Regions from separate parts of the Pseudoalteromonas sp. SWYJ118 genome, predicted to be linked through region 2. Evidence: predicted binding sites of a transcription regulator. Region 2 holds the regulator's gene; the other holds the start of a gene.
What was found. Region 2 encodes FliA, which starts transcription of late flagellar genes. Its sites were predicted from a motif close to CTAAAGNTNNNNNNNNNNNNGCCGATA; they were not measured.

Region 1: I6F48_RS20050 (DUF5610 domain-containing protein) is a predicted target of FliA. The motif match lies at 1,715-1,741, and genes of this name have one in related genera.

The regions. Positions count from the first base shown of each region.
Region 1 is NZ_JADYXC010000035.1:13,413-25,140, reverse strand. Features, by position in the region: gene murI (glutamate racemase) at 1-480, opposite strand, end outside; gene I6F48_RS20050 (DUF5610 domain-containing protein) at 546-1,685, opposite strand; gene trmA (tRNA (uridine(54)-C5)-methyltransferase TrmA) at 1,848-2,945, shown strand; gene I6F48_RS20040 (thiol:disulfide interchange protein DsbA/DsbL) at 3,012-3,650, opposite strand; gene I6F48_RS20035 (thiol:disulfide interchange protein DsbA/DsbL) at 3,667-4,290, opposite strand; gene I6F48_RS20030 (serine/threonine protein kinase) at 4,325-5,299, opposite strand; gene ccoG (cytochrome c oxidase accessory protein CcoG) at 5,386-6,816, opposite strand; gene I6F48_RS20020 (hypothetical protein) at 7,105-7,464, shown strand; gene I6F48_RS20015 (hypothetical protein) at 7,464-7,670, shown strand; gene I6F48_RS20010 (UPF0149 family protein) at 7,695-8,282, opposite strand; gene I6F48_RS20005 (type II secretion system protein N) at 8,305-9,063, opposite strand; gene gspM (type II secretion system protein GspM) at 9,067-9,540, opposite strand; gene gspL (type II secretion system protein GspL) at 9,537-10,745, opposite strand; gene gspK (type II secretion system minor pseudopilin GspK) at 10,742-11,728, opposite strand, start outside; gene gspJ (type II secretion system minor pseudopilin GspJ) at 11,724-11,728, opposite strand, start outside.
Region 2 is NZ_JADYXC010000001.1:485,816-497,543, forward strand. Features, by position in the region: gene flhA (flagellar biosynthesis protein FlhA) at 1-167, shown strand, start outside; gene flhF (flagellar biosynthesis protein FlhF) at 189-1,670, shown strand; gene I6F48_RS02270 (MinD/ParA family ATP-binding protein) at 1,663-2,523, shown strand; gene I6F48_RS02275 (RNA polymerase sigma factor FliA) at 2,550-3,260, shown strand; gene cheY (chemotaxis response regulator CheY) at 3,301-3,684, shown strand; gene I6F48_RS02285 (protein phosphatase CheZ) at 3,702-4,475, shown strand; gene I6F48_RS02290 (chemotaxis protein CheA) at 4,491-6,698, shown strand; gene I6F48_RS02295 (protein-glutamate methylesterase/protein-glutamine glutaminase) at 6,757-7,923, shown strand; gene I6F48_RS02300 (flagellar motor protein) at 7,916-8,680, shown strand; gene I6F48_RS02305 (flagellar motor protein MotB) at 8,682-9,641, shown strand; gene I6F48_RS02310 (ParA family protein) at 9,654-10,424, shown strand; gene I6F48_RS02315 (chemotaxis protein CheW) at 10,428-11,222, shown strand; gene I6F48_RS02320 (chemotaxis protein CheW) at 11,247-11,728, shown strand, end outside.

The DNA.
Region 1 (11,728 bases), on a different contig from region 2:
CAAAGACTCTGTAAAAAAGTATTGCTCAGCTAAAGTTACTAACTCCACACTGCTATATAGATTAACGGTTACATTACGTGCATGCTCAGTAATTAATGTTTTAGTGTATGAACTGGCGACCGTTGCCGGTGTGGCTAATAAGCCAATATGATTTGAACGTGTTAACTCTGCCGCAGGCTTTATTGCTGGCACAACACCTACTATAGGAATATCTGTCATTTGGCGAACAGCGCTAAGTGCAGATGTAGAAGCGGTATTACACGCTATTACAATTAAATCAACGTTAAGCGTATTAGCTTTGATGAAATGAATAAGTGAGCATAATCGGTTAATGATTGTTTTTTGGGATTGAGCACCATAAGGTAGTAATGCATTATCCATAAAATAACTGTACTGAGCATTGGGGATACTTTGCTTTATATGCTCAAGTACAGTAGTTCCACCAATACCTGAATCAAAGACCATTATATGCGCTGACAAACTACCGTTCCCACTTTACTTTAAGAACGGCAGTTTGCCATGAGGTATTTATAAAAGAAAGTAGTTTAACTTTGCGTGGTTTCTAAATCAGCAAGCTCGTCGGCTGCCGAATTTAACTGATTAAGATTTTCGAACATAGACTTTGTGTAATCCACTAACTTATCTATTTGCTCCTGATCTTGATTTAACCATTGGAGAATGCCAGCTAGCTGATTTTGTAATCCAAGCTCACCCGCTTTTTCAAAAGCATTTTTAAGGTCATCATTAAAAGGAGCTAAACCTTCCGCTACTCGTTTTTCTGGTGCTGGTCTATATTCTTCATAGCTTTTAACTGTTGCTATTGTTTTTGTTTGGCGTAAATCCATAGAAAAAGCCACCAGCTGATCGCTGTCTAAACTCAGCTCTTGCGCTTGTTCAAATGCTTCATCTAAATCACCACCAAAAAAGGTTTTACTTAAATCTTGTAAGTCTTCCATCATTGCATTAATAGCTTCTTGCTCTTGCTCATTTAAGTCACCATTAACCGACATCGAAAATGATACCTGTCGAGATTGCGATGATGAGCTTGCAAACGACTCGCTATTACTGTTTTGCTGATAGCCACTTGCCGACTGAGATTCAAATGCATCTGCAAAGCTAATACTTACCTCGTCACCCTCTGCGGTGGTAAATTTATACTCTGCATTACTCGTCATACTGACATATTGAGCCTGGCTTATATTTACGCTGGCAGGTTGTGGGTTAAATAACGACTCTTCAAACTTATCGAGCCCATTGTAAATTCCCTCTTTGGACTTATTAATCCCCTCTTCCATGTCATCATTAAATACACCTGTACCTTTGAGTTCATCAACAGCGTCGTCAATCCCTATTTGGACTCCTTTGCGCGCGTCGCCTAACATATCTTTGAGCTTTTCGTCATCAGCGCCATTAGCTTTTGCTTTATTAACAGCACTACTTACAAAATCGAGTACGTTTTTTACTATTTCATCAAAATCAAATAGTGGTTTATCTGCTTTTTTTTCTGCGATAGGCAATCCAAGCTGCTCAGCCATTTTATCGCCAAGCACCTTTGCGGCCAACTCGCGGCCTCGTTGTTGATAGCTATCTTGAGGAGACGTAATTGTAGGTTGCTGTATATCAGCTTTATTATTGAATTTATTGATGTTGTTGTTTGGCGTAAAGCCATAATTACCTATTTTCATGATTCGTCTCCTAAGCGTGCGTAGTTTATTATCGGCTATAACAACAAAAACTAAAGTACAATGTTCAATAAAACAGCATAAATGCTAGCCAAAACTAGACAAATACGCAGCGCTCCCTACAATAGCGCCGATAAACAGATCTTAGATAAGGTAGTAGCGTTAATGGCAGTTATTAAAATAGATACCACACAGTACCAAACGCAGTTAAGTGAAAAAGAGCAGCGTATTAGTGCGCAGTTTCAACGTTTTGGTGTGGAGCAACTAGAAGTATTTAGCTCAGAGCCAACTAACTACCGCCAACGTGCTGAATTTAGAGTATGGCACGACGGTGACGATCTGTTTCACATTATGTTTGATCAACAAACAAAAGAAAAAATCCGTGTTGATACATTTGATCCAGCAGCGCCTCTAGTTGGTGAAATAATGCAGGTGATGATTGAGCATCTTAAGCCTTGTGAAATATTACGTCGTAAGTTATTTCAAATCGATTACCTATCCACGCTAAGCGGTGAAATTTTAGTAAGCTTGCTTTATCACAAACCACTTGATGATGAATGGTTAAGTGAAATTAAAGCGCTTAAAGAAAAACTAAGCAGTAAATACAAAATTGACTTTATCGGCCGTGCTCGCAAACAAAAAGAAGTGCTGGGTGATGACTTTGTAACTGAGCGTTTAACAGTTAATGGTCAAGAGCTTATTTATCAACAAGTAGAAAATAGCTTTACTCAGCCTAATGCAAAAGTAAATATTAATATGCTGGAGTGGGCGCAAGATTTATGTAAACCACTTAAAAATGATTTATTAGAACTGTATTGCGGTAACGGTAACTTTTCAATTGCGTTAGCGGGCTGTTTTAATAAAGTATTAGCAACAGAAATATCAAAATCATCTGTTCATTCTGCTCAATACAATATTGCTAAAAATAACGTAGAGAACTTAGATATTATTCGTATGTCTAGTGAAGAGTTTACTCAAGCAATGAATGGCGAGCGTACTTTCTCTCGTTTAGACGGTATTGACCTTAAAAGCTATGACTGCCAAACCATATTAGTTGATCCACCGCGCGCGGGCATGGATGAATTAACGTGTGACTTAGTAGCTAACTACGAAAGCATAATTTATATATCGTGTAATCCTGAAACCCTTGAGCGTGACCTTGATCACCTAACACGTACGCACAACGTTAAGCGCTTTGCTATATTTGATCAGTTCCCATATACACATCACATTGAGTCGGGTGTTTTCTTGCAGCGCAAATAAATACGCTCAGTAAACGTTACCCATAAAAAAAGCTCCTTGTAGGAGCTTTTTTAGTTTTAGCTAAACTTACTTGTTAGCTAAGTAATTAATCAGTTTGCTAATATCTTCTGGTTCAGTAATACCCGACTCACGACCTAGGTTTAATTTATACTTACCATTTACAATAAATGTAGGTACGCCACGTAGTGCGCCTTTTTCTTTAAAGTAGTCTTGATCGCGTTTCATTTTAGAGCTCAGCGTACGTACCGAGAAGCTTTTAAACAGCTTATCAAACTTATCGCCATCAACGCCCTGCGCTACAAATATATCTTTTACATCTGCAAGCTCATTAAAACTAGCGCGCTTTGTATGAATATGATTAAAGATTGCAGAGACAATTTTATCTTTTTGCGGAAGCACTTCTGCAGTAGCGAGTGCTTGGCTCATCATCTGTTGGTTTTCTGGGTCGCGTACACCTACAAAATCAACATGGCTCTTTTTAAATTTAACGTTTTTATCAAGCTTAGGCTTAAACTCACCAATTAGTGCTTCCATGTTATTACATGCAGGGCAGTAAAATGAGAAAAACTCTTTAATTTCTGGCTTTTTTGTTGCGCGCTCAGAAACAACGTCGTAATGCACGCCTTCTTCATACGTTGCTGCAAAGCTTGTTGCCGCCATAGGAAGTAGTACTGCAAGCAAACCTGCTTTAACTAATTTAATCATTATTATGCTCCGAAATTTATAGTGCTAATAAAAACGCTACTAACTCATCAAGTTCTTTTTGATTTTTGATGGTGTTGAGGTTTATTTTATATTTATCGTTAACAATAAAAGTAGGTACACCTGTAAGTGCGCCTAATTTTGAATATTTATTTTGTTTGTTTTGCATTGCTTGCTCAGCCGAAATAACTGGCATGCTTGCAATTTCTTGATCAAACGTTGCGCTATCAATACCGTTTACTTCAAGTAATTTTTTAACGTCTTTCATTTCAGTTAAAGGAGCACGCTGAACATGAATACTTTTAAAAATTTGATCGCTAATACTCTGCGCCTGACCATGCTGCTTAGCAATTAAGTAGGCAAAGCTTAAATTACTTTGTGCTTGTGGCGACACGCCACCTAAAAAGTTCACGTGGTTTTTAATAAACTCCGCGCCTTCTGGCAAGCCTTGTTCAATTGCTTTTGCTACTGGTTCAAACTTAAAGCAATGTGGACAGTAAAATGAGAAAAACTCGGTTACTTGTGGTGATGTACTTTTGTCTACATCAATAACAGTGTATTGATTATCAACTTCAAACTGTGCAGCAAGTGCTGCAAATGGTAAACATAAAAGTAATAAACTCAGTTTTAATTTTTTAAGCATTTGTATCTCGTTGTACTTGTCTTTAAATAAAATATTACGGCAATAACTTTAACGGTGCTTCTTGCAGTGCTGCAAGTTGCTCCTTCAGTGCTAAAATTTGTTGCTCCCAGTATTTGTCATCAGCAAACCATGTAAAGTTCCGCACAAAGGCAGGATCGCTCCATCGTTTAGCTACCCATCCCATATAATGGATAATACGCATCGCTCGCAGCGGTTCAATTAATTTGAGTTGAGAGTGATCAAAATCACAAAACTCTTCATACGCACTCACAAGGGTGTCTAACTGTAACAGTTGCGTCGCTCTATCGCCACTGAGCATCATCCATAAATCTTGGATTGCAGGACCTTGGCGGCTGTCATCTAAATCAACAAACATTAGCGCATCACCTGCCCACAAAATATTACCAACGTGGCAGTCACCATGTAAGCGAATACTTTGCACATCTTTATACTGTTTTTGCGCCTGCTCTATCACTAAATCTAAAATAGTATAAAAGGCAGTATTTATTCCCATAGGCACTAAGTTACTTTTTTGAAGATGAACTTTGGCTGTATGTAAATACTCCTCGCAAGTAACTGTTGGCCTATAAGTAAAAGGCTTTGTTTTAGCTACTTGGTGCATACGGCCAATTAAACGCCCCATTACATCAAGCTGGTCTAAGTTATCAACCTCAAATAAACGCCCGCCGACACTTGGAAACAACACAAACAAATAACCTTCGTGTTCAAACAAGCTTTGCCCATTATATAAAATAGGGGCAACAACAGGCACTTCCGCTTCTGCCAGTTCAAATGCAAAATCATGCTCTTCTTGAATTTGCTCTTTACTCCAGCGCTCTGGGCGATAAAACTTCACTACGTAACGCAGGCCATCATCGGCTTTAAATTGGTACACTCTGTTTTCATAGCTATTGAGTGCCAACAAACCAGATTCAGCGTACACACCTACGCTTTCTATTGCATCGAGTATTAGGTCAGGTGTTAAGTCAATAAAACTAAATTTACTCATACTCTTCTTATATAAAATAAAAAGCGGGTTATATACCCGCTTTTGTTAATTGCTATATCAACTTACCTATTTAAGGTAGGTTGTGATTATCGCGCTTTAAAAAAGTTACTCGACTGCGATATTGTTTCATCCGGCTCATCTACCGGTGAAAGCACAAAATTAAACTCTGTCATTGGCGCTTTTAAATCATAAGGGTCCATTACAAGCGACAATGGCACATTATGAGATTGCCCTGCCTGCACAGTAAATGACTGCTTACCAATATACTTAAAGTTATCTAACCCTTGTACTTTAATATTAAAGGTTTGCTCGTACTGCGCTTTATTAATTACCTTTAATGTATAGGTGTTCTCTACTAAACCATCAAAATCGACACGATATAATTGGTTTCGATCACGAATGATATCAAAGTCCATTGTTTTACGCAGCGCTATATTAGCTACAAGTGCTCCCGTAAGCACAACAAGTATGACCGTGTAACCAATGATTTTAGCTCGTAGTGGATTCGTTTTATTTTCTGGGGTTTCGAGGTTTCGCTCTGTCGTATATGAAATAAGTCCACGCGGGTATTCCATTTTATCCATTACGCCATCACACGCATCAATACATGCACCACAGTTAATACACTCAGCTTGCAGCCCATTTCTAATATCAATACCTGTTGGGCACACTTGAACACACAGGTTGCAGTCGATACAGTCGCCTAGCTCTAAATCTTCATGATCTACTTTACGTGAACGAGGACCACGGCTTTCACCACGGCTTTCGTCGTACGTTACAGTGTATGTATCTTTATCAAACATAGCTGATTGAAAACGTGAGTAAGGGCAAATGTGTAAACACATAATTTCTCGCATCCAACCGGCATTACCATAGGTACACGCAGCAAAGAAAATAATACTGACTAGTGCATAACCACCCACGTTAAACGTTACAAAATCAGGAAGTAACTCTCTGATTGGCGTAAAGTAACCCACAAAAGAAATAGCGGTATATAACGAAAACAATACCCAACTAGTATGCTTTGCCGTTTTACGCCAAAACTTATCAAAATTCATGGGTCTTTGATCGAGTTTTTTACGCTGATTAGCCGTGCCCTCAAGCTTTTCTTCAAACCAAATAAAAATAAAGGTCCAAACAGTTTGCGGACATGTGTAGCCACACCACACCCGTCCATAGAAGGTGGTCACTAAAAACAGCGCAAATGCTGCCAGCATAAAAATAAACGCTAATATGGTAAAATCTTGAGGCCATAGCGTTAAACCAAAAATATTGTATTTTTGACCAATTAGATCAAACAGCACTGCTTGCTGGCCGTTAAAATTAATCCAAGGAAGTAACATAAACGCAAGTAGGCCTAAAAAGCCAATGCGCTGCCTAAGTAATTGATGTAGGCCTTTTACGGCACGCACATAAATACGATTTCGGGGATTGAACCTATCATCTTGACGGCTTAAATCCGGTTTTTGGATTTTCACCTCTACAGGGATATTCTTTACTTTAATTTGTTTGTCCATCGAAGTTCCTCAACGCCGCTTGGAAATAAAAATCCAGCAATACTCAAGTACTCTATACTTAAAGCTAGCAAGTTACTTGCTAGGCAGATTTACTTTAATAAATTGCCTTCTCGAATACTTTCAGATATTTCAGAAATATCTGACTGCTGTTAACCATTATAACAATGTTGGTTAAAATTACTGGCATAGATCGCTAATAATTTATTCATCCCAGTTACTTGCTTTTAAAATGCAGTTTATTACACTGCATGGTAATTCAACCCTACTTAGATCAAGGTTTACGTATCCATGAAAAAATTTATTATTTTGGTAGTTGTGATCCTTGCCTTTTTTACAATCGATCATCCGCTTATAAAAGAACCTCGCGAAAGGTTATTAGGTGAAGGCATTGGTTTTTTAAGTGATGCAAGTAAGGTTAACAGAAGCCCTGCTGCAAATATGGCTAAAAATAGGATCAGCAGTCAACTTAAATTGTCTGAATCTGAGGGTGAGTACGTAGAAAAAACGTTTACAACAGATGACTCTGTTCAGTTATTTCACCTACGCTATTGTCGTAAACGTGACTTAAACCTTTATTTTTATGGCGATCGTTTAAATACAGTATGTAAAATAGTGACTGAAGCATTAGAGCAAAAGCGAGCAAAGTAGTGGATTTTTCAGGATTAAATAAAAAAGCAAGCGACTCATTTCATAAACAGCGCAACATGCTTAAACAATTAGCACAAGGCAAAACGTTAAAGTGTGAGAAATGTAATGGAGTTTTAACACTTGATTTAGCCACCTGCGAGCCTGGTAAAGGTATGGTAAAGTGTAAGCAAGGCTGTACTGATATTGTATTAGAACTAAGCGCTTAGATTACCTAAGCGCTTAAGCTAAAACTATTCGTCCCAGCTGTCATCAGTTATTAAACCACTGTTAATGGCAACAACTTCTATGAGCTCCGCAAAGCCTAGTGCAAAGTCACCCATTGATTCATATTGATACTGGCATAAGGCTTCTTTAGTCATACTATTTTGCTGAGCAATCTGAGTAATTGCTTGCTGATCAAGAGCAAAAAAGCTCAGTGTACTTAATGCACTCTCTAATGCTTCTTTAAATTCAGCATCTAACTCAGGTGCATTTAAAAGTGGCTCTGCATATGCTTTAGTAGCCACTAAAAAGCCTTCGCTCCATGGTTTACAAAACTCAATAGTAAACTCAACGGGTAGTTTGTATCCTGTTTCAAATACTTGCTCACTAATTTTATGGTATAGCGCCATAAACAAGAAAAGTACTTCTTCATCTAAATCATTAGCTGTATTTGGTAATATCTGCTCAAGCCACTCATGCACATCTAATGGATTGGGCGAACAAATAACGCCAAATAAATAGCCTTGGCTTTGTTGAAGGGTCATTGCTTGAGATTGGGTATTTAAAAATGTGCTGAGCTGCTTTGCGTGCAGCTCAGTAAATTGGGGTATTTGCATTAAAACTCTTTATATTCAAACATTAAAAGTTGAGCGGGTAACGACCTTGGCTATCTGGTCGGCCTAAAAATTTAACCGCATCATGTACATCTTTAGGTAAGCTAGCATCTGGTTTTACATAACCTGCCACACTAAAGTCGAAATTAGCTTTAAGTGTAGCATCTGCCTCAAGGCCAAGCGTATTATCTGGGTCAATTAATATAGCAATATCGCCCGACTTACAGCTTAACTTACCAGCCAGAGGGCCAATATTAAACCACCCATTTAAGCCTTGCACGTCAATATTAGGGCTCGCTATTTCACCTTTTAGTGAATCACAATAAGGTGCACCTGAGCTGTATTCATCAAGTTCTAAAATTACACGCCCTTTAGCGGTTACAGGTAGGGGAAGCTGCACGCGCTGCATTGCACGCTCTACTGTTGAGCGCACTAGGCCGTCAGTCACTTTAACTTCTTGATTAAAAAGCCCATAACTTACATCAGCATAACCCGAGATATCACTACGCTCTCGTGCATTACCAAACTTCACATTCGCATTTAGCTTGCCTGTAAATAACTTCCAGCCAGCAATGTCCCAGCGAACATTATTTAACTGTTCACCATCAAAACGAACTTGCATCATTTGACCTTGCCAAACAGTGCCTACAGTTTGCCCTACTTCTAATTGCTTTGGAAAGTACGGTTTTGCTATATCTAGTGCAATATGTGCTGGTAATTTAATAATACAAAACACAATAAAACTAATTAAAAAGACAGCCGATAACGTTATTATTTTTTTCATTAATTAATTCTCTAATACTAAACGGCTTACACGCACATAGCCTGATTTATCATCGCGGCTCAAATCTAAGTTTTCAATTTTTAAGCCGTGCTGATTCACTAGCTCATCTAACCACTCTATTAACTGATTAAATTCTACAGAGTCGAGCGTCAAACGCAGCGAATCACTACTTGGCTGCATTTTACTAATACTTATTTGATGGCGCCCACGTGTAGAATTAACAATTTGGCTTAAGTTTGCATTGCTAGCAACACTGGTGTTACCCGCAGCCTTTAGTTTAACAATACTGTCATCAACCCAAGCTAATAGCTCTTGTTGTTTAATTTGAGATTGCTGTGCCTTTTCTATCGCATTATTTAATGGTCTAAATATTCCCATTACTAAAACAAAAATAATAAACACGCCACCAGCGACCATTACCAATTGTTGTTCTTGCTCTTTAAGCGAGCGCCATTGTTGCATTAACTGCTTTTTCATACTGCACCTCGCAGTTTAATTTCACCAACGACATAATCACCGTCGTTATTTAAAGACCCTTGCTCAACAGTTAAACCTTGTTTTTCAAGTATGATTTTTACTTTACCAAAGGTTTGGAAGTCTTTAGCACGTGCACGAATGCGCAGCTCATTGCGACGTTTGTCATAACGAAGTGTTTCAGGTGTAAATTCGCTGACTTGCGAAAATACATCAACCAAATTAGTCGTTAAGTCTAAAAAGCCCGACTCACTTGAGCCTTGCACTTTATCTAACGCGCCTTTAATTTGGCTTTTAATTAGATTGGGGCGAACTTTAGTTCCTGGGAATGCTTTTTGGTATCTGTCGACTACTTGATCTTTAGCTACTTCTACTTGTGTATTAAGTTGGTGTAACTCAATAGCTTTTATTGTAATAGTAGAAACCAATGCAACACTTGCTATAATTGCGGCGCCTTTCCAGTAACCCCACCATAAAGCGCTTTGTTTTTTAAGCTGATACATACCTTGGCGTAAGTTAAAGTTAACGCTATCTAACTGCTTTGCAAATAATGCTAGAGGTAAGTCGTACTCACTCGTTTGCGCTTGTAAGTTAACGCTTTCTGGAAACTGACTAGCTGGGCTAAAATGCTTAATATCAGGATTACCCATGGCTGTTAAGTAGCCATTTAACCAACTAGATTCAACCGCACCTATATGCCATTGCCCCTGCTTAAATAACCATTGGTTATTGAGCTCGATAGCGGTAACTGCGCCATCATCTGCAAGCGGTAACAACAAAGCATCGGGTAATATTCTGTATACTGATAGATTATGCTCTACAAATAATGCGAGCCATTGTTCAAACCATTCACGGTCTGTCATTGCTACACGAATTGCATGTTGCTCACCAAGCATTGTCGGCTGCGCTACTGCTATAAACAGTTCATCTACGTCACATGCTATGTCTTCTTCAAGCATGTATGGCAATGCTTGCTCAAGCTTGCGATTCCATTTTGTTGGCAAAGCGACCGTTTTTAATTGCACTTGATCACTGGGTAACAACACGACCACTTCTCGGGTAAGTGCTTTTTCGCTTAGCTCACTTAAATGCTCTGCATTTGGTAACTCGCCACTGGCTATTATTTCTTGTTCTTGTGGTGAGTAAATTAACCAATTAAGCAATTCTTGCTCGGTTTGACCCGTGCGGATCAACAGTATTTCTGTCACTGTACGCCTCCAAATTTTCGCGCCAGTATCGTTACGTCACCGTCTTTAGCGTGCAGTAATGTGGTCATCGAAAAACGCAGGTCGACAAAGTTTGCCTGCGTTTGTAATTTAAAATATTCGCTTTTAATACTAAATAGACTTTTTATTGAGTCAGTATTAGTACCGCCTTGCTGCTTCACCTGTTCAAAAAATTCATCGATGGTGTCAAAGCCAGTTTGCGGTCTTGCGCCTAACACCGCTTCTGCGCCAGATAAGCTTAAGCTTTCTATTAAGGCACTGAGTATGAGTGCTTGCTCTGGGATTAATGTATTTACGTTAATAGATAAAAGCGTACTGCCTGGTATTACACATACATATGGCAGTACTTTTTCCATCACTAATGGGTTAAAGCCCTTAACCAAGCGTAATTCCGATGTTGATGCAAATAAACTATTGGCTGTCATATACGGAAAATCTCGTGATAAATACTCGTCTTCTTCTGCGCCTGAGCGATATGTAATACTGTCCTCGTCAAGCCAATCAAATACGCTATCTGCCATTGTCTCTTCTGATTCATCAGCAGGTAAATCTTCAATGTTTTCAAGTAATGCAAATAGTGCTTTATGTGCAGGGTTTGTTTTACTTGCGCTATTTTCTTCTGGCGCTATGGCTAAAGCATTTAAATTTAAACATGCTTGTAAATCAGTAATTTTGCCACTTAACGTGCCGTTATCAACAGGGTATGAAGCATCACCTTGAGTTGCCCAAACTTGATCAAGTGTTGTTTTATCAGCATCATCTTTTTTACTTTGTATTAGCCCTTTAATAGCAAGCTCTTCTGCACCGTAGGCGTACCATTTAGCTTGCTGATGACCTTGCAAATTAGTGCTTTTTTGCACTTGAACCATTAAATTAGCACTCATTTCTACTGCTAAAATAGCCGCTAATGCCACAATAAACAAAACAATAACAAGTGCTGCGCCGCGCGATGATTGCTGCTTAAC
Region 2 (11,728 bases):
ATCAAGAAATGGCCGGTGAACCTTCTATATTGCTAACGTCAGGAATGTTACGCACTGTGTTATCTCGTTTTGTTAAGTACACCATTCCAGGATTGAGAGTGATGTCTTATCAAGAGGTACCAGACGAAAGACAGATCAAGATTGTTAGCTCTGTAGGCCAACAATAAGATTTTAACAGGGGTTGAATCATGAAAATTAAACGTTTTTTTGCTAAAGATATGCGCACAGCACTTAAAGAAGTTAAAGATGAGTTAGGTGTTGATGCGGTTATTATGTCAAATAAGAAGCTGGCTAACGGTGTAGAAATTGTAGCGGCAGTTGATTATGACAAAGCAGCCCCTAAAGTAGCAGCGCAACCACAACGTACTGCAGAGCCGCGTGCTCAAGCTCCACAGCAAAGTATGCATAATTTTGTAAAACCAGAGCCTCAGCGTGCCAAACCAGAGCCGCAGGCAAAAGTGGCTGACAGCCTACAAGCTTTATTAGAGCGCCAATCACCGCGTCCTCGCTCCCCTGAACTTGCATCAATGTTTTCACAATCAGGTATTGATACTACAGATAACTATCAAGAACCAGTTATGGAACAGCGTACTAAAAATATGTTTGCTCCTGAAAATGCAGCGCCAGTTCGTCCACAAACTCAAGCGGATAGCTTAGGTTTTGATGATTTAGACAGCGACTTTGATGATTTAGATAGTCCAGTAACTGCTCGCCAACAAACACCCAATAATGAAAGCGAAGAAATGACAACAATGCGTGAAGAAATGAACGCAATTCGTCAATTGCTTGAGCATCAAGTATCGGGCTTAATGCAGCAAGATATGGCGCGTCGCGATCCAACACGCGCTTGCATGGTTGACCGCTTAGTCGGTATGGGTATTGATAAAGAAGTAGCGCAACAAATGGCATGTTTTGTACCTGATGATGTATCTCGTAAGCAAGGCTGGAAAGCGTTGTTAACGATGGTCGAAGATCAAATGCAAACAACCAATAATGAAATACTTCGCCAAGGTGGTGTATATGCGTTAGTGGGTCCAACAGGTGTTGGTAAAACAACAACAGTTGCTAAGCTTGCAGCGTTAGGCGCACAAAAATATGGCGCTGATAAAGTGGCCTTAATAACCACTGATACATACAGAATTGGTGCTTATGAACAGCTTGCTACTTACGGCCGTATTATTGGTTGTGGTGTAAAGCAAGTTAAAGATGCTAATGAATTAGCTGAAGTTTTATATCATTTACGAAATAAACGTCTAGTATTAATTGATACAGCAGGTATGAGTCAGCGAGATTTACGTTTAACTGAGCAGTTAAACACGTTAATGCGTAACCAACGTGTGGATATTCGCAGCTACTTAGTACTAAGCGCGACGGCACAAATTAATGTATTACAAGAAACAGTACGTCACTTTAAAAAAGTACAGTTAAGTGGTTGTATTTTCACTAAGTTAGATGAATCATTAAGTTTGGGTGAGATTATTAGTATTGCGATTCAAAATCGCCTTCCAATAGGGTATCTTACTAACGGTCAACGAGTGCCAGAAGATATTCGTGTTGCAAATGCTGAAAAACTAGTGAAAAAGGCTGAGCAGTTATATTTAAAAAGAACAAAAGCACAACATTCAAGGCACCAAGCAGTGGCGCCAAGTACAGTAGGGATGTATGATTAACACAGTATTAGATCAAGCAAGCGGCCTGCGCAAAATGAGTCAAAACAATAACAACGGCGTAAAAGTTATCGCTGTAACCGGTGGTAAAGGTGGGGTGGGGAAAACAAATGTTTCTCTAAATACCGCTATTGCACTAGGGCAACAAGGTAATAGAGTATTAGTGCTGGATGCTGACCTAGGTTTAGCAAACTGTGATGTGATGCTTGGTTTACGTGTAGAGCGCAATTTATCACACGTTTTGTCAGGTGAATGTGAGCTTGACGAGATTTTAGTTGAAGGGCCTGCTGGTATTAAAATTGTACCTGCTACATCGGGCTCGCAAAGTATGGTTGAATTATCGCCATCTGAGCATGCCGGGCTAATTCGTGCATTTAGCGAATTGAATACCGAATTTGATATTTTAATTGTAGATACAGCCGCTGGTATTTCAGACATGGTGCTAAGCTTCTCACGAGCAGCACAAGATGTAATGGTTGTAGTGTGCGATGAACCAACATCAATAACCGATGCTTACGCACTTATTAAAGTATTAAGCCGCGAGCACGGTGTTTATAAGTTCAAAATTGTTGCCAATATGGTCCGCAGTATGCGTGAAGGCACTGAATTGTTTGCAAAACTATCTAAAGTTACCGATCGCTTTTTAGATGTTTCAATGGAGCTAGTAGCAACGGTTCCTTATGACGAAAATATGCGCAAAGCAACACGTCGCCAAAAGGTGATTGTTGAGCTCTTTCCAAGTTCGCCAGCCGCTCTCGCGTTTAAAGCGCTGGCGACAAAAGCAGTTAAATGGCCAATACCAAATCAACCATCTGGGCATTTAGAGTTTTTCATTGAGAAACTAGTAAACGGCTAATTATGACAACATTGGTGAATAGAGCTATGGGATATCAATCAACACAAAACTTAAATGTGATTGTTGAGAAACATGCATCACTTGTTAAAAAAGTGGCATGTCATCTAATTGCTCGATTACCACCTAGCGTTCAGCTTGATGATTTAATTCAATCAGGAATGATAGGTTTAATAGAAGCTTCAAAAAACTTTGATGCAACAAAAGGCGCAAGCTTTGAAACCTTCGCCGGTATTCGTATTCGCGGGGCTATGCTTGATGAAATGCGCCGTGGTGATTGGGCTCCTCGTTCAGTACACCGTAAAAGCCGACAAGTTGCAGAAGCAATTACTGGGCTCGAAAGCAGTTTGAATCGCGAACCAACAGATATAGAAGTTGCTGAAAAACTTGAAATTTCACTCAATGAGTACCATCATATTTTAAATGATGTTAATACCAGTAAAGTATTAGGCATAGAAGACCTTGGTGTAGATGAGGATGTTATTACTCCCGTAGGCCAAGATTTAGCGCTAGACAAACCTTTTAATAATGTTAAAAATGATCGGTTTAATGAGTCTTTGCTAAATGCAATAAAGTCATTACCAGAGCGTGATGCAATGGTACTTTCTTTATACTATAACGATGAAATGAATTTAAAAGAAATAGGACATATACTCGATGTAAGCGAATCGCGTGTAAGTCAGATACATGGTCAGGCGATGATTAAGCTTAAAGCTAAAATCAATGACTGGATAAACTAGTAGTAAGTAAACTAAGGTTAATACCTCACTGGGGGATGTTTTGGATAAAAACATGAAAATTCTTGTAGTTGATGATTTTTCAACGATGAGACGAATTATAAAAAACCTATTACGTGACTTAGGTTTCACTAATGTTCAAGAAGCTGATGACGGGTCTACAGCTTTGCCTATGTTACAAAATCAAGTATTTGATTTTGTGGTTACAGATTGGAATATGCCGGGAATGCAAGGTATTGACCTTTTAAGAGCAATTCGTGCAGATGATAAGTTAAAACATATCCCTGTATTGATGGTAACGGCAGAAGCTAAAAAAGAACAAATAATAGCTGCAGCGCAAGCTGGCGTTAATGGTTATATTGTTAAGCCATTTACGGCTGGAACATTAAAAACTAAATTAGAAAAAGTATTTGAACGCTTAGGCTAATGATGGGGGAGAGGCTTATGTCAGCACCAGCTGCGCCTCAAATAACGTTAGAACAAGCTCGTCAACTCGTCATTTATTTAGAAAACGATGAGCAAGATAAAGCTAATCAGTTGATTTTAGAGACAGCTTCGCAAGAGCAGTCTAAATTATTTGCTGAAGTTGGGAAGTTGACTCGTCAACTGCACGAAGCACTTAAAAGCTTTGAGCTTGATACTCGCTTAACTAACATAACGACAGATGCGATTCCAGATGCTAAAAAGCGGCTTAATTATGTTATAGAAATGACAGAAAATGCGGCTAATAAAACAATGGATGCTGTTGAGGCTAGTTTACCTATAGCTCAGCAACTTGCAGATGAAATATCTCATATCAAACCGACATGGGATCGTTTAATGAGCCGGGAGATTGAGCTTGGTGAGTTTAAACAACTTTGCCATAGTATCGATAAGTTTATGAATAACTCTCATCATAAAACGGATGAGCTTCAAAGCTTAATGACAAATGTACTAATGGCTCAAGACTATCAAGACTTAACAGGTCAAGTTATTCGCCGTGTTATAGAACTTGTTAGAGAAGTAGAAGAAAGCTTACTTCATCTTTTAACAGCGTTTGCTGAACAAGATGACAGTGACAACACAGCGAATAAAGTAGAACAACAAAAAATAAAAGAACCAGTTGCCACACAAACTTTAGCAGGTCCTGAAGGCCCTATTATTGATAAAGAATCGCGTAATGATGTTGTATCTGATCAAGATGAAGTCGATGATCTTTTATCAAGTTTGGGCTTCTAAGAGGAGAGTAACTGCATGTTTGAAGTCGATGAAGATATTTTACAAGACTTTCTTGTAGAGGCAGGAGAAATCCTAGAGCTTTTATCTGAACAGTTAGTTGAACTGGAAAATAATCCAGAAGATACCGAGTTACTAAATGCCATATTTAGAGGCTTTCACACTGTAAAAGGTGGTGCAGGTTTTTTAGCTATGACAGAACTTGTTGATGCTTGCCACGGCGCTGAAAACGTATTTGATTTACTACGTCAAGGCGTGCGAACGGTCAATTCAGAGTTAATGGATGTTATTTTACAAGCGCTCGACACCATTAATGAAATGTTCGCGACTATCCAAAATAGGGATAAGCCAGAACCAGCAGATCCTGAGTTACTTCAAACCCTCCATATTTTGGGCCTACCTCCAACAGAAGCCGAGCTTAACGGAGTCGCTTCAGAAACTGACGTTGAACAACCTCTTGATGAAGTAGTTGATACGCCAATAGCTGATGAGGAAGATCCATTTGCATTTGATGAAATGTTTAGCGGAACTCCTTCGGTTAGTGATGCTGAAATAAACGAAATCACTGAAGATGAATTTGAAAACTTACTTGATGAACTACACGGTAAAGGACAAGGTCCTGCAGTTGAAAAGCCAGTAGCAAGTAGCAGTGATTTTAATGGTGATATTACTGATGATGAATTTGACAGCTTATTAGACGAGTTACATGGAGTTGGCAGTTTTGGTGAGGTTGAGAGTAAAGCACCTGACCAAAGTAGTGTAGTTAAAGCACCTGTAGAACCAGCTAAACCAGCGTCAAATACTGCTAATTCATCAGATGATGAAATTAGTGATGATGAATTTGAAGCGCTTCTTGATGAACTTCATGGTAAAGGCACTGCACCTAAATCAATAGAAAGCACTCCAGCTGTGAAACAGCCCAATATCCCAGCTAAACCAGCTGCAAAAGCGAGTGTGCCTGTAAAAAAACCAGAACCTGTAAAAGCACCCGCTTCTAAACCGGTAGAAAAACCGGTTGCTAAAGCAGCGCCAGCAACGCCTAAAAAATCAGCGCCACCAGCAGCAGAGACGACAGTTCGCGTAGATACAAAACGACTTGACCAAATTATGAATATGGTTGGTGAGTTAGTACTTGTGCGAAATCGTTTGGTTAGTTTAGCGACCAATTCAGACAGTGAAGCAATGGGTAAAGCAATCTCTAACTTAGATGTAGTGACTGCTGATATTCAAGGCGCGGTTATGCAAACGCGAATGCAACCAATTAAAAAGGTATTTGGTCGTTTCCCTCGCGTAGTACGCGATTTAGCACGCAGCTTAAACAAAGACATTGACTTACAACTTGTAGGTGAAGAAACCGATTTAGATAAAAACTTAGTGGAAGCACTAGCCGATCCGCTTGTGCATTTAGTTCGAAACTCAGTTGACCACGGTATTGAAATGCCAGCTGTTCGTGAGGCTGCCGGTAAGCCTAGAACAGGTAATGTTACTTTATCAGCGTCTCAGGAAGGCGACCATATTTTGTTGACCATTAAAGATGATGGCGCTGGTATGGATGCTGAGAAACTGAAAAAAATAGCAATTAGTAAAGGCGTGCTCGATCACGATCAAGCGAGTCGACTTTCTGACACTGAAGCATACAACCTAATTTTTGCACCTGGCTTTTCTACAAAAGAAGAGATATCTGACATTTCAGGTCGTGGTGTTGGAATGGATGTGGTGAAAACTAAAATCACCCAATTAAACGGCTCTGTAAGTATTCAATCTGAGTTAGGTGTAGGTACTATTTTAGAGATAAAAGTACCACTTACCTTAGCCATATTACCGACCTTAATGGTAATTGTTGGCGCACAAACATTTGCGTTACCACTTGCAGGTGTTAGTGAAATATTCAACTTAGATTTAACGAAAACAAATGTGGTTGATGGGCAATTAACAATTATTGTGCGTAAAAAGGCAATACCGTTATTCTACCTCGAGCACTGGTTAGTTAAAGGCTCAGATCGTTCACAGCGAAAAGCAAAAGGCCATGTAGTTATTGTGCAAATTGGTACGCAGCAAATTGGTTTTGTTGTTGACTCATTAATTGGCCAAGAAGAAGTAGTGATTAAGCCGCTTGATGCGTTACTTCAAGGAACACCAGGTATGGCAGGTGCTACAATAACTTCGGATGGTGGCATTGCACTGATTTTAGACGTTCCAAACATGTTAAAACATTACGCAGGCTAATAATAAAGTAGGTATATATTTAATATATACCTACGCATAAATTTAATAAGAGAGCTAAATGGCCGTTAAAGTTTTAGTTGTTGATGATTCAAGCTTTTTTCGCCGCAGGGTAAGCGAAATTCTTGAGCAAGATAGCGACATACAAGTTATAGGCTTTGCTGTGAATGGCAGAGAAGCTGTTGAAAAAGCAGCTCAGCTACGTCCAGATATGATCACTATGGATGTCGAAATGCCTGTGCTTGATGGTATTAGTGCAGTTAAAGAGATAATGGCGAGTAATCCAACCCCGATCTTAATGTTTTCATCACTAACACGTGATGGCGCAACAGCAACGTTTGATGCGCTAGATGCTGGAGCAATGGATTTTTTACCGAAAAAATTTGAAGACATCGCTCGCAATAATGAAGACGCTATAAAGCTTTTACAAAATAAAGTGAAAGATATAGGGCGAAGACGTTTACCGCGAACGTTTAAAGCTGCAACACCACCTAAGCCAGTAATATCAACTAAACCGATAACAAGCTCACTTTCGCAAAGAACAAACACACTAACACCTTCGATAAAACAACCCGATAGAAGCTTTCAAAGAGCAGCCCCTACAACATCGTCAGGTTCAAATATTGCCTCAATGCGAGCAAGTGGAAAGCAATACCAGCTTGTGGCTATTGGCACTTCTACAGGTGGCCCTGTTGCACTACAAACTATACTGACTCAATTGCCAGCTAATTTCCCTCACCCTATTTTACTTATTCAGCATATGCCTGCGGCTTTTACACCTGCTTTCGCAGCACGCTTAAATGGTCTGTGCCAAATAAAAGTGAAAGAAGCGCAACAAGGTGACCGCTTACAACCAGGAACGGCTTATCTAGCGCCTGGCGGACAGCAGATGATGGTAGAAGGGCGTGGTGCAAATAGAACACTGCGCGTATTTGAAGATCATAGCGAGAGAATAAGTTATAAACCGAGTGTAGATGTAACGTTTGCCAGTGCAGCAAAAACGTATCAAGGCGATGTGCTTGCTATTGTTTTAACAGGCATGGGCGCTGATGGACGTGACGGTGCAAGAATGTTAAAGCAAACGGGTGCAACTATTTGGGCACAGGATGAGAAAAGCTGTGTTGTTTATGGAATGCCTCAAGCCATTGCTAATGCGGGGCTTTCGAGTGAAAGCTTAGCATTAAGCGATGTTGCAGCACGTATCAAGAGAGAGGTAGGTTGTGGATAAACTCTCAATATTTGGACTATTTGTAGCACTGGGTGCAATAGGTCTAGGTTACTCTTTAGAAGGCGGCGTTGTTTCTGCTTTATTTAATGGTCCTGCCCTTATTATTGTATTAGGCGGCACGCTTGGCGCTGTTATGTTACAAACATCAGCAAGTACCTTTAAAAAAATGCTAAATATGAGCTCTTGGGTTTTTGTTGCGCCACAATATGATATTGAAGATGCAATAGAGCAAGTTAAGCGATGGTCTCATAAGGCACGTCAAGAAGGTTACTTAGCGCTTGAAAACGAAGCGCTAGCTCACCCAGATGCATATGCAGCAAAAGGTTTAAGCTTGCTTGTAGATGGCTGCTCAGAGCAAAAAATACGTGACACGCTTGAAATTGATTTACTGCTAGAACGCGATCGCTTGCTTGAAGCCGCACGTGTTTATGAAGCGATGGGGGGCTACAGTCCTACCATTGGTATTTTAGGTGCTGTGCTTGGTTTAATACAGGCAATGTCGTTTATTACCGATCCACAAATGCTTGGTGCAGGCGTTGCAACGGCATTTATCGCGACCATTTATGGTGTTGGTTTAGCTAATTTATTGTTTTTACCTATGGCAAATAAGTTAAAACAGCGTGTAGAGCAAAAAATGCTTTACCATGAAATGCTTGCCGAAGGTGTGATTGCGATAAGCGTTGGCGAAAGCCCAGTAAATATAGAATTAAAGCTTGAAGCCTACCGTGTAGAGCGTCCTAATTTAGTGGACGAATAACATGCTACGCCGACGACTTCGTCACTCTGCTCCTAAAAGTCAACATACAGAGCGTTGGCTTGTATCGTATGCCGATTACATGACCATTATGTTTGCTTTTTTTGTGGTGCTGTATGCGATAGCGATTAACAAAGAAGAACAATTTCAAATATTGTCAGACTCCCTTGAACACGTTTTTGATAAATCTGCCCGCCAGCACTCCCAGCAAGGTGAGGGCGTCAATGGTAATGGAATATTGACTGATAGAGTGACACCTGAACAAGAAGTTCTTTATGGTGAAAGTATTTTAAAAGAAGAACAAGGTCCAGAGTTACTCGACGGTCAAAGTGATACAAGTAACATACAACAAAAATATTTAGGAAAACCACTCGATAGCTTACTTGCTAAGCTGCAGTCAGCGCTTATTGATGAAATTCGTGATGGAGAAGCCAGTTTAGAGCTTAATCAAGATTGGCTGATTATAGAGCTAAGCTCAGGTATGTTATTTTCAAGTGGTAGCTCAGTTGCACACTCTAGGGCAAAGCAAGTCGTCAAAATTGTTAAAGATATTATTGCTCCAGTAGATAACTATATTAGGGTGCGTGGCTATACTGATGATGAAAGTATTCGCAATGAAATATTTCGCTCAAATTGGGAACTCTCGGTTGCTAGAGCAACATCTATTTTAGTAGAGCTGGAAGCATTAGGTATTAATTCTGCCAGAATGGCGATAGAAGGTTATGGTCAATATTCACCTTTTGTAAGTAACGATACAGAACAAGGGCGAGCAGAAAATCGTAAAGTTGTTATTGCACTTTCTAAGTATGGTTTACCACCGATACAAGACATTAAAGGTGATGAACAAGCCGTTAAGCCAGTAGCGGAAGAGCCTGAAATTGAGCTCCCTTCAGATGACGATACAATAAAAATAATTCGTTTGCCTCATGGTGGTATTCGCATAACAACGCGCAATGAACAGTAATTAGGATGTAATGTGAAGATTTGGACTGTCGCAAATCAAAAAGGTGGTGTTGGTAAAACAACAACAGCAGTGAGCCTTGCTGGTATTTTAGCTTTGCAGGGTAAGCGTGTGTTGCTTATTGATACAGACCCTCATGCATCACTCACTTATTACTTTGGCATTGACTCAGAAGATTTGGAAGTCAGCGTATATGATATTTTTGCGCGTGGCACGAGCATGCAAAGTGAAGAGATACTTCAAGCTTTATGCCCATCAACGCTTGAAAACCTAGATATTTTACCCGCAACAATGGCGATAGCCACGCTTGATAGAAGCATGGGTAATAAAACAGGTATGGGATTAATACTAAAAAAAGCGCTTGCAAAAATCAGTGAACATTACGATTATGCCATTTTAGATTGCCCCCCAGTTTTAGGAGTGTTAATGGTTAATGCGCTTGCAGCAAGTGAGCGAATTTTAGTGCCAGTGCAAACGGAATTTTTAGCACTGAAAGGGCTTGATAGAATGATGCGCACTATGGAATTAATGCAAACCTCTCAAGCGAAAGATTATCAATATACTATAATCCCTACTATGTATGATAAACGTACTAAAGCATCGTTAGAAGCATATAAAACACTGCAAAGTACGTATGGTGATAAAGTCTGGCCAGGTGTGATACCGGTAGATACTAAATTTAGAGATGCAAGCTTTGCGCAAAAAGTGCCTGTAGAGTATTGTCCTCGTTCGCGTGGTGTATACGCATATAAAGCACTGCTAGAATATTTAATTGAACAAGGTTAATGAATGAGTAAGCAATTATTTGCTAATGAAAAAGTAATGAAACAATACCTAGGGGCTTTGTTATGTGAAGACGAGCCTGTAGATAACCTTGAGCCAGTCGCAAAATTACTTGAGCAAATGCCACACGACTCGCAGCAAGAACATATTCATTTAAAACCAAAAGAACAGATAAAAGCGGCAGAAAAAATATTTGATCAAGACTTACTTAATTCTGAAATTAAGCCAATAGTTGAACCTATTTTTGAAGCCGAAAAAGTTAATAAAGCCATTGACGATGAAGTAATAGAGCCGATAAGTACGATTACAGAAGAACCAGAACCACAGATTATAACCACTAGCCAATCTGACTATTTTGATGGTGAATTTCAGGCATTATTTTTTGAAGTTGCTGGTTTAACATTGGCTGTGCCATTAAAAGCATTAGGCGGTATACATCAACTAGGTGAAGTAAATCATTTATTTGGTAAGCCAAAGTGGTTTAAAGGCGTTATGCTCAACAGAGAAGAAAAGCTTAATGTTGTTGATACTGCTCGTTGGGTAATGCCAGAAAAGTATGATGATAAATTAGAGGCGTCTTTAGATTATCAGTATTTAATTACCTTAGGTGATAGCCAGTGGGGCTTATTAGCTGAAAAGTTGATAAATAACATTACATTGAGTAAAGAAGATGTAAAATGGCGTACAAATAAAAGTAAGCGCCCATGGCTTGCTGGTGTTATAAAAGAAAAAATGTGTGCTTTAATAGATGTAGATAATTTAAATATATTATTAGAGAAAGGCTTAGATAGCCGTCAGTAGTAATGACCATTACGGGGTAATAGCATGAATCAAGATAAATTACTGTCAGCAAATAAAAACGCAGATAATAATGATGAAATTTTACAGTGGGTTACGTTTAAGCTAGAGGAAGAAACCTACGGCGTAAATGTAATGCAAGTACAAGAAATACTTCGTTATACAGAGATAGCCCCTGTACCAGGTGCACCTTCTTACGTTATTGGTATTATTAACTTACGCGGTAACGTTGTAACTGTTATTGATACTCGTGCACGTTTTGGTTTGTTAGCTGCTGATGCAACCGATAATTCTCGTATATTAATTATTGAAGCTGAAGAGCAAGTTATCGGCATTTTAGCCGACAGCGTATCTGAAGTCGTTTATTTACGCAGCTCTGAGATCGATAGTGCACCAAATGTTGGTACTGAAGAAAGTGCTAAGTTTATTCAAGGCGTTTGTAATCGTGATAATGAGCTACTGATTTTAGTCGATTTAAACAAGTTACTCAGCGATGATGAATGGGATGA